DNA from 2 places in the Acinetobacter sp. UBA5934 genome. Region 1 is predicted to be linked to the other one. Evidence: predicted binding sites of a transcription regulator. Region 1 holds the regulator's gene; the other holds the start of a gene.

What was found. Region 1 encodes PhoB, which activates phosphate uptake and scavenging genes when phosphate is short. Its sites were predicted from a motif close to TGTCATNAANCTGTCATAA; they were not measured.
Region 2: a site for PhoB is predicted at 2,769-2,787, ahead of B2Y23_RS08015 (porin). Genes of this name have one in related genera too.

Annotation. Positions count from the first base shown of each region.
Region 1 is NZ_DJDC01000085.1:23,453-28,488, forward strand. Features, by position in the region: gene B2Y23_RS06115 (amidohydrolase family protein) at 1-426, opposite strand, end outside; gene B2Y23_RS06120 (SDR family NAD(P)-dependent oxidoreductase) at 779-1,618, opposite strand; gene B2Y23_RS06125 (TetR/AcrR family transcriptional regulator) at 1,850-2,560, shown strand; gene phoB (phosphate regulon transcriptional regulator PhoB) at 2,779-3,489, shown strand; gene phoR (phosphate regulon sensor histidine kinase PhoR) at 3,515-4,873, shown strand; gene B2Y23_RS06140 (glutathione S-transferase) at 4,918-5,036, opposite strand, start outside.
Region 2 is NZ_DJDC01000113.1:17,576-22,611, forward strand. Features, by position in the region: gene B2Y23_RS07995 (alpha/beta fold hydrolase) at 1-941, shown strand, start outside; gene B2Y23_RS08000 (NAD(P)-dependent oxidoreductase) at 952-1,824, shown strand; gene B2Y23_RS08005 (YARHG domain-containing protein) at 1,906-2,175, shown strand; gene B2Y23_RS08010 (HIT family protein) at 2,210-2,623, shown strand; gene B2Y23_RS08015 (porin) at 2,927-4,024, shown strand; gene cydP (cytochrome oxidase putative small subunit CydP) at 4,491-4,682, shown strand; partial or broken gene B2Y23_RS08025 (cytochrome ubiquinol oxidase subunit I) at 4,682-5,036, shown strand, end outside.

The sequences.
Region 1 (5,036 bases):
AGTACGGCGTAAATCATCATTGCTTGAATTAATCGGGAATAACGAAATATTTGGATAAAGCACTGCATAATCAGTTCCCAACTCTTCCAGACGTTCATTGAGCAATGACGGTAAAGATACTGTAGCCAGGTCATATGAGTTCTGGGCTGGCAGCGCCCAGAAAGGCGGACGGAATAAACGTTTATCCTGGCGTTCTTGCGGTGTGGCTTTATACCACTCTGCAGCCAGGACATTTAAACCATTGCTGTTTAAATGTTCACGGAACAGATCCACCACTTTTGAACCGCCGTACTGGGCAATATAGTCTTCCAGCAATGGACTGAATTCATTGGTATGAATATCGGTATCAATCACCGGATAATCCAGCTGCGCTTTGACTTCCGCTGAACGGGAATGTCGGGCTTTTAAATCGTGTAAACGGGTCATGGCTATGCCTCTAATTTTCATTGTTCTGTAGCTCTTATTTGGCAACAACCATGCCAACAATTTAAATTATTGTTTTATATAAATTTATTAATTTTATTCCTACTTACTATGTTGGTTTTAACGCGATATCCGTGTTGATCTTTCAACACTTGCTTATTTAAATTCAGCTGGTTTTTTTATTTTTATTTCTTATTTTTGGATATAGCTCTGCTTTTTTAAATGTCTGTTCCCCTTTCAATTTAGGCACTGAAACTTAAGTAAAAATCATTTTTTAGATCTCACAATATTCCAATTTTTAAGCATAAAAAAACCCGCAATTTGCGGGCTTTTTAAAGGGATAATTTTCAGCAAATTATTTGCCTTTATTGCTTAATTTGGTCGCGAATGCGGTAATACGCTGATAACCGGTCGGCAAAATACGCTGGATTAAATCCAGGGTTTTGGCATCATTACCGATGAGTAAACGGCGCTTGTCTTTTTGTACCGCTTCAATGATTTGACGGGCAGCTTCTTCAGGTGGGCAACGTAATAATTTATTAAAAGATTTAGCGGATTTTTCCGGATGCATGCCTAGGGTTCGAATGCTGTCATTCATTTTTGCCGCATTGGCAATATTGGTACGAATACCGCCCGGGTGTACACAGAGTGCACTCACGCCACCATTTTCCATGTCCAGTTCCTGACGTAAGGATTCAGTAAAACCACGTACCGCAAATTTGGTCGCGTTATAAGCAGACTGGGTCGGCTGTGCGGTTAAACCAAACAGGCTGGAAATATTGATAATATGCCCTTCACCCGATTTCTTGATTAAAGGCAAAAACTCTTTGGTGCCATAGACCACGCCCCAAAAATTAATATTCACAATCCATTCCAGTTCTTCGTAAGAAGCGCCTTCTACGGTTGAACCCAATGCCACACCGGCATTGTTAAAAATCATGTTGACTGAGCCATGATCCTTCACGGTTTCAGCAGCCCAGTCGCGTACCTCTTCAAGTTTGGCCACATTGACTTTTTTCGTCGTTACACGGACGTGACTGTCTTTGACCAGTTCAACCGTGTTTGCCAAACCCTGTTCATTCACATCACTTAAGGATAAATGACAGCCCTGTTTCGCTAAAAGTACCGCCAATTGCTGACCAATACCCGAGCCCGCGCCGGTAATTGCTGCGACCTTATTTTTAAAATTTTTCATGACCCATCCTTATTCAGTTTTCTGCCTCATTCGCCTAAACATCTCGATTGTTTTTCTGCTGCGTTGAGGTGCAGTTCATTCATCCAATATAATTTTGACAATAATCATTGTCAATATAATATATGACCAATGCTAAAATCAAAGACCATTCATCTATTTACAGCATAGGTCTACAGACAAATTCTTGTTAACATAGCTCAAAATCTCGATTTCATTTGGCACATCACCTTTATGACTGAACCACAGCAAAATCTTGAACAACAACAAAATAAGCCGTTAAAAAGCAAAGAACGTCAATTTAAAGGCCTGTCTTTAACTGAACGTAAACAGGCACGTCGGGAAAAGCTGATTGAAGCCGGGATAGAAGCGTATGGCTCACAGGGTTTTTTTGCAGTGACGGTGAAAGACATTTGTAATGAAGCCAAACTTACTGAACGTTATTTCTATGAATCTTTTAAGAAAAGTGATGAACTGTTTCAAACCATCTTCTTAAAATTGATTGATCAATTGCAGCATAATGTCATGCAGGCGATCATGCAGGCCTCGACTGATCCGCGGAAAATGATCGAAGCCGGTTTAACTGCTCTGCTCACTACCTTAAAAGATAATCCGGGTATGGCCCGCATTATTTATATCGATGCCATGCTGGTTCAAGAGCTGCATAATCAGGCCACCATTCATGAAACCATGTTGCGTTTTGACCGCATGATTCATGCCTTTGTCATGTTAATGATGCCGCATATTGACCGTTCTGAACGGGAAATTTCACTCGTCGCAACCGGACTGAATGGTTATGTTACGCAAATTGCCATTCGCTGGGTGGTCAGTGGCTTTAAGCAATCGATGCAAGAGGTTTTGTCATCTTGCAGTATTGTTTTTCTGTCTTTGCTGGATACTTTTTCAGAAAAAGAAAAAATATTGAAAAAAGAAAGCTCTTCCTGATTTAAAGCTTAAAACCTATACAATGCGTTGAATTCATTAAATTTAGATCACTGATTTTTCTAAAATTGTTTATATTGCAGTATAAAAATTGTCACAATTTTTTGCGAAATTCGCCAGAGCAACCTCTTTTGCAATGATACTGTCATAATTAATCTTTGTAATAAGCCTGTCATAAATAAAAAACGGTTCACCGTTAACATCAAATAGGATATTGCGTTGTGAAAGATGACTATATATTAATCGTCGATGACGAACTTCCCATTCGAGAGATGATCCATACATCTTTAGACATGGCAGGCTTTCAATGCTTACAGGCCGAAGATGCAAAACAGGCTCACCAGATGATTGTGGATCAACGTCCTGCGCTTATTTTATTGGATTGGATGTTACCGGGTGGCGTTAGTGGGGTCGATTTGTGCCGCCGCTTGAAACGCGATGAAACCCTGTCTGAAATTCCAGTTATTATGTTGACGGCTCGCGGTGAGGAAGATCATAAAGTTCAAGGTCTGGATGCCGGTGCTGACGACTACATGACCAAGCCTTTTTCTACCCGGGAACTGGTTTCACGTATTAAGGCGGTGCTTCGCCGTGCCAATGCCTTGAGTGGCGAAAAAACCATTGATGCTAATGGTCTGATACTGGATCCGGTTAGTCAGCGCGTCAGTCATGGTCAAAATATTTTAGAAATGGGACCGACTGAATACCGTTTGCTGGCATTCTTCATGACCCATCCGGAACGGGCCTATACCCGCGCTCAATTGCTGGATCAGGTTTGGGGTGGTAACGTATATATTGAAGACCGTACCATTGACGTACATATTCGCCGGTTGCGCAAAGTGCTAGAGCCTTTTGGCGCAGACCGCTATGTACAAACCGTTCGTGGCACAGGTTATCGTTTTTCTACTCGCGCAGATGTCGCATTAGGTTAGTCGTTTTCTAGGTAAACCGTGTTTTATGTATGAACCCTACCCCATCCCTGAACTTGCACGAGAACATAAACGATTCCGTTACAGCAGTTTATGGACTTTTGCCAAACAAGATTTACGTCTGCTGGCCTTTTTACTGCTCATTGCAGGTTTAATTGGCCTAGGGATTGGGTATTTCTGGGTTTTTATCCTCATTGCCTTCGCAACATTTTTTATTCTGCAATTACGTTCACTGTATTTGGTCAATGAATGGATTTCCAATCGTCCTTATGATGTTCCGCCCAATCTGGATGGCATCTGGGGCGCATTGCTGTTCAACGTCTACCGTTCCCAGCGTCAGGAACGTATTGTACAGGCGGAAATGGTCGGCCTGATTGATCGCGCGCAATCGTCACTGGTAGCGCTGGCTGAAGCAGTGGTGCTGATTGATGAACTGCATCAGATTGAATGGTGGAATCCGGCTGCAGAAAAATTACTCGGTATTCAACCGCTAGACCGTGGTCGCAATATTTTAACCCTGCTTCGTCAGCCGAATTTTATTGAATATTTTAACAATATTGACCAAGCACCCGATGGTCTGAAAATGAAATCTTCCGCCTTTGAAGACCATTATGTACAAGTCAAAATGACCCGTTTTGGGGGCGAAAGCCGGCTGCTGGTGGCTTATAACGTGACCCGGATGCATAACCTGGAACAAATGCGTAAGGACTTTGTCGACAACATTTCCCATGAATTACGCACACCGCTTACAGTCCTCAGTGGTTATATTGAAACCTTTACCGATCAGGAAGATTTGAATCCGCGCTGGAAACGTGCCTTTGATCAGATGCAGGCGCAAACCAAACGCATGAATGCCCTGGTCAATGATTTATTGCTGTTGTCACGTCTGGAAAATGACAAAAAAATTGCTAAAAATCAGATTATTGAAATGCCAAGCCTGATGAACCAGCTGTTTGATGATGCACAGGCATATAACGTGGACTATCACCATACCCTGAATCTGGATATCGACAGTCATTGCGACCTGATTGGTTCAGACATGGAACTGGCCAGTGCCTTTAGCAACCTGATTACCAATGCCATTAAATACACCCCTAAGGGTGGCACCATCACCATGGGTTGGCATGATGATGGTGAACACGGCATCTTTACCGTTGAAGATACCGGGATCGGGATTGACCCCAAACATTTGCCGCGCTTAACCGAACGCTTCTATCGGGTAGATAGCGCGCGCAGCCGTCAAACCGGGGGAACCGGCTTAGGTCTGGCGATTGTTAAACATGTGTTGATGCAGCACGGCGCGCATTTGGAAATTGAATCCAAAGAAAATGAAGGCTCGACCTTTAAAGTGATTTTCCCGAAAGAACGCCTGTACAAACCAAACTAAACACTCCCCGGTTCAGCCTCATTTTACCCATCTACCTGGCTGGATTAAGCCAGGTTTTGTTCCTTAAACTTGGCGCGCTGAAAGGCAGGACGTTCTTCAAGGCGCTTGAGATACTTGGCGATATTCGGATATGAACCCGAGGTTCTGGACTGAATGGCATCGA
Region 2 (5,036 bases), on a different contig from region 1:
CCTCACCCGATAAACAATATAAAGAACCCTTAGTCTTTGTTGCTCCACTTGCGATTAACATGGCCATTTACGACCTGTACCCATATCGCTCACTGGTAAAACATTTTCAACATAGTGGCTTTGATGTCTATTTAGTCGAATGGGGTCAATACAGCTATAAAGATCGCTTTCTGAATTTCATGTCATTTATTGACGATGCCATTCCCCACTGCATTGCCCAAATTCGTCAGCATTCCAGCAGTGATGAAATTTCACTGCATGGCTGGAGCATGGCCGGTGTCTTTGTCATGCTATATACCGCCCTGCAACAACCCAATTTTGTCAAAAACCTGATTGTCCTGGGTAGTCCGGTAGACAGTCATGCATCGGGGCGTACCGGTAAACTGTTTCAAAAGGTCAATCAACTGATTGCCAAAAATAAAGTGCTGCAAAACAAGATCTATTCTGAAGCCTTGCCAAAATCTCTCATCCATACCCCAGGATTACTGAATACTTTTGGCTTTAAAATTATTGATCCAATGGGATGGGTACAAAGCCAAAAGCAGTTTTTAGCCAACCTTGATAACCTGCAAGCCTTATACGAACATGCCACCATGGGCAACTTCCTGAATCGTATGATTGACTACCCAGGCGGTATCAATCAGGACATGATTTTTAATGTCTGGCTACAAAATCCGCTCAAAAACGGCGTTATCAAATTACAAGATAAGAATATCGAATTAAAAAATATAGCGTGTTCCTTATTGGTCGGTGCGGGCCGCAGCGATCAGATTGTTTCTGAAAATGCCGTTAAGCCTTTAATTGAATTGACAAATAGTAAGGATGTCACGTTTACTCTTATCCCCGGTGGTCATTTAGGACTGATGTCCAGCCAGTCTAGTGCTAACGAATTTTGGCCTTTTATGACCACCTGGCTTAAACAGCGATCGAGCAAAATATAAAGGACACATCATGATTCAGTCAGTTGCATTTATCGGCTTAGGTGCTATGGGTTACCGTATGGCAGCACATTTACCTCAACATTTCGGTACAGTCTATGTCTGGAACCGTAATTTCGAAAAAGCTAAACAACATGCAGCTGAATTTGGTACGCAAGCGGTCGAACTCGAACAGGCAGTTCAGGCCGATATAATTTTTTCATGCCTGCCAACCAGCCAGGATGTAGAAGAGCTGATTAACGGCATAAGCATCAAATCTGGCGCAGTCTGGGTGGATTGCACCAGCGGTGTACCCGAATCAGCCATAAAACTTAGCCAGAAGTTAAAAGCGCTGGATGTAGATTTTCTGGATGCACCGGTCAGTGGTCAAACCATTGGCGCCGAAAATGGTACCTTAACGGTCATGATTGGCGGTGACGCTGCTGCTTTTGAAAAAGCCTTTCCAGCCATTCAGGCCTTCGGCAAGCTGATTAAACATGTTGGTGCATCAGGCGCAGGATTTGCAGTGAAAGCGGTCAACAATATGTTATTGGCAGTCAATCTTTGTTCAGTCGCTGAAGGTTTCACCACCTTAAAAGCACATGGCGTAAATTTGCATGAAGCTTTAGACTGTATTAATGCCTCAAGCGGTAAAAGTGGCGTCACAGAAACCGTATTGCCACAACGGGTGTTAAACCGTAGCTTTCCACTCACTTTTGCTCTACCGTTATTGGCCAAGGATACGGGTATTGCCCTGGATCTGGTGCGTGATGCTAAACTGTCAGCTCCGGTGATTGCCTTAACGCAAAGCCTGATTCAGTCAGCCAGCAATTTAGCAGAAAAAGACAGTGACTTTTCTAGCGCTGTAAAAATGTATGAATCATGGAGTAAAATTACACTTGAGTAATAACTCGCCATTGAATAATGATAATTAAACCTAATATTGTGATGATGTGTCATACACAATGTTCCAACAGAGGAAAACCTCATGATTAAGTTTACTGTTGCAATGTTTGCAAGTTTTGCAACTTTGCTTGGGGCAACGGCATTTGCCGCAACGGCCGAGCAAGAATGTCAAAAGTTGAAAAATGACCATGATGTCATTTATGCTTCTAAAGGTTTTTGCTTTAAAGATCCTGAAGCCAAGGCGAAGTATGGTAATGATAACTGCTATACAACCAAGCCAAAATTTTCAGAAAAAGAGCAACAACGACTTGACGCCATCAAAGATCGTCAGAAAGAATTGAGCTGTAAATAATTACAGCTCTTCATTTTCTTTCTAAGGACTCGCTATGCTTTACGATGATCAAAATATTTTTGCACGAATTATTCGCAACGAACTTCCTGCAATTAAAGTGTATGAAGACGAACAGGTCCTCGCTTTTATGGACATCATGCCACAAGCTGAAGGTCATACTCTGGTCATCCCGAAAACACCTGCAGTGACCTTGCTTGATCTGCCACCTGATGCAGCGGCCTATACCATTCAAATTGTGCAAAAAGTTGCTCAAGCGATGAAAGTAGCACTCGATGTTCAAGGAATTGTATTGATGCAACTGTCAGGTGCATCTGCTGGGCAAACGGTTCCGCATGTACATTTCCACTTGATTCCAAGTTCAGTGCATGAACTCGGAAAACATGCCTTAAATATGGGCGACCAGGAAAAAATTAAAGCCCTGGCGGAAAGAATTAAAGCTGAACTTTAAAATTCACTATAATTTTAACTTGTCAAAAATGGAGCTTCGGCTCCATTTTTTTATCTCTGCGATTAAACCAATCTATCTTACGACTTTTAATTAAAAATTAAATAATTGAAAAACAATAATAATTATTAATTTACTTAAAATTCTTCGTCATAAAACTGTCATCTAGCTTTCACTTCCCCGTCATAAAGTTTGCAGATACTGCTTAGCAAGTTGGTGAGCTTATGTAATTTTTTGTACACAAGCAAACTATAAAAAGAGTCGACAGGGCAACCGCCCCATAAAAGTGTTTTTGGAGAAACTTCGATGAAAAAATTGCTTCTCGCTGCTACCGTAGCAACCTTAAGCGTAAGTGCAGCGCAAGCAGCACCAACATTGTATGGCAAGCTCAATGTAACTTTAGATCAAATTGACAAGAATGGCTTCAAAGATGAAAGCATCACCAAATTAAACTCTAACTCTTCACGTTTCGGGATTAAGGGCGAAGAAAAACTCACTGATAAATTATCTGCCATTTATTTAGCAGAATGGGCAATTGCTACAGATGGTTCGGGTTCAGATGTCGACCTGAATGCACGTAACCGCTATATCGGGATCAAATCAGATGGGATCGCTACTTTAAAAGTAGGTAAATTTGATTCTTACTTTAAGACTGCTGCGGGCAATAACCAGGATATTTTCAACGATCACACTGAACTGGATATGACTTCAGTTTTGGCAGGTGAAGATCGTTTGAACAACGTGATTGGTTTTGAAATCGACAAAAAATTATTAGGTGGTTTAGGCTTCAACATCATGTTCCAGCAAGGTGAAGAATCTTCAACTACAGACAGTGCGACCACAGGTTATCAAGGTAGCCGTGATGGTTTCGGTGATGGCGTTTCAACATCACTGTCTTATGACAACAAAAATCTAGGCTTAGCTGCAGCTGTAGCAGGTAACTTTGGGGTGGCTTCTAAATATAGCGCTTACAGTTTATCTAACATTTATTCAGATGCCATCCGTGTGACTGGCTCGGTAGATTTAACTAAAGCAGGTGTTGATGGTCTGGTTTTCGGTGCCCTTTGGCAGACCGCCCAACCTACTGACGATTCGGTAACAACAACGGCGGGCACACCAGCGGTGGTAACATCGTATAAAGGCCTTCAAGAAGATGCGTACGGCCTTACTGCTGCTTATGTCATTCCATCTACTCCAATTAAGTTAAAAGCAGAATATATTTCTGCGACCACTCAATCGGATGGTCGTAATGACCGTAAACAAGACCTGTATGGCTTAGGTGCTGATTATCAACTTAACAAACAAGCCCGAGTCTATGGTGTTGTGGGTCAACAGAAGCGTGACTGGTTAGCCCAAGATGATACCAAAACTGTGATTGGCCTCGGTATGGAATATAACTTCTAATTTAAGCATGCATAAAAAAGACCGTTCTAAATGCGGTCTTTTTTATTTACTCACTGAAAAATATGCTCTCGGCTTTAACTGTCTTCATTATTTTAAAATAGTTCATTCATGATATTTAATTTATTGCCACAAAATAAGAATGAACCTAATTTATCCCAGTAAAAAAATACTACATAAAATAAATACGACTGTTTTAGTTGGTTTAAAAAAATAATTATAAGCATTTTAGTCGGATTTAATAATTTAAATATAAGTATTTTAGTCGGAATTAAAATTATTAATACAAAGCATTTTAGTCAACTTTAAAATCATAAAGATTTAGTTTATTTTTTAACATTATTATAATTTAAGTTATTGTTTTTAATATGTTAAATAATATATTTTTATTTTAACTGTTTAATCTATTTATTTTTAGTAATTTTTTGTTTAATAATATACATTAGGTTTTGAAAATAGGCTTATTTGCATGAGCTTAATACCCAAAGATTTCAATCAAAGATTAGTTCGAGAGATCGCAATCATATTAATAATCAAGATTGCTCTCCTACTCACGATTAAACATATCTGGTTTGATGCCCCTACTATTCCCCAAAATTTTGACAATCAAGTTGCCGAGCATATTGCTGGCAGTCCTTCCCCAATCAAGGAGACACGTTGATGATTTCTGAAAGCGTGGTCGATCTTTCGCGGTTCCAATTTGCAATGACCGCGTTGTATCACTTTATATTTGTACCTCTTACTCTTGGTCTGGCCTTTATTCTTGCCATTATGGAAACCACCTATGTGATTTCCGGTAAAGAAATTTATAAAGACATGACTAAATTCTGGGGAAAACTTTTTGGTATTAACTTTGCCTTAGGTGTAACTACAGGCTTAACCATGGAGTTCCAGTTTGGTACAAACTGGGCGTACTATTCGCATTATGTCGGTGACATTTTCGGTGCGCCACTCGCTATTGAAGGATTAATGGCATTTTTCCTGGAATCGACTTTTATTGGTCTATTCTTCTTCG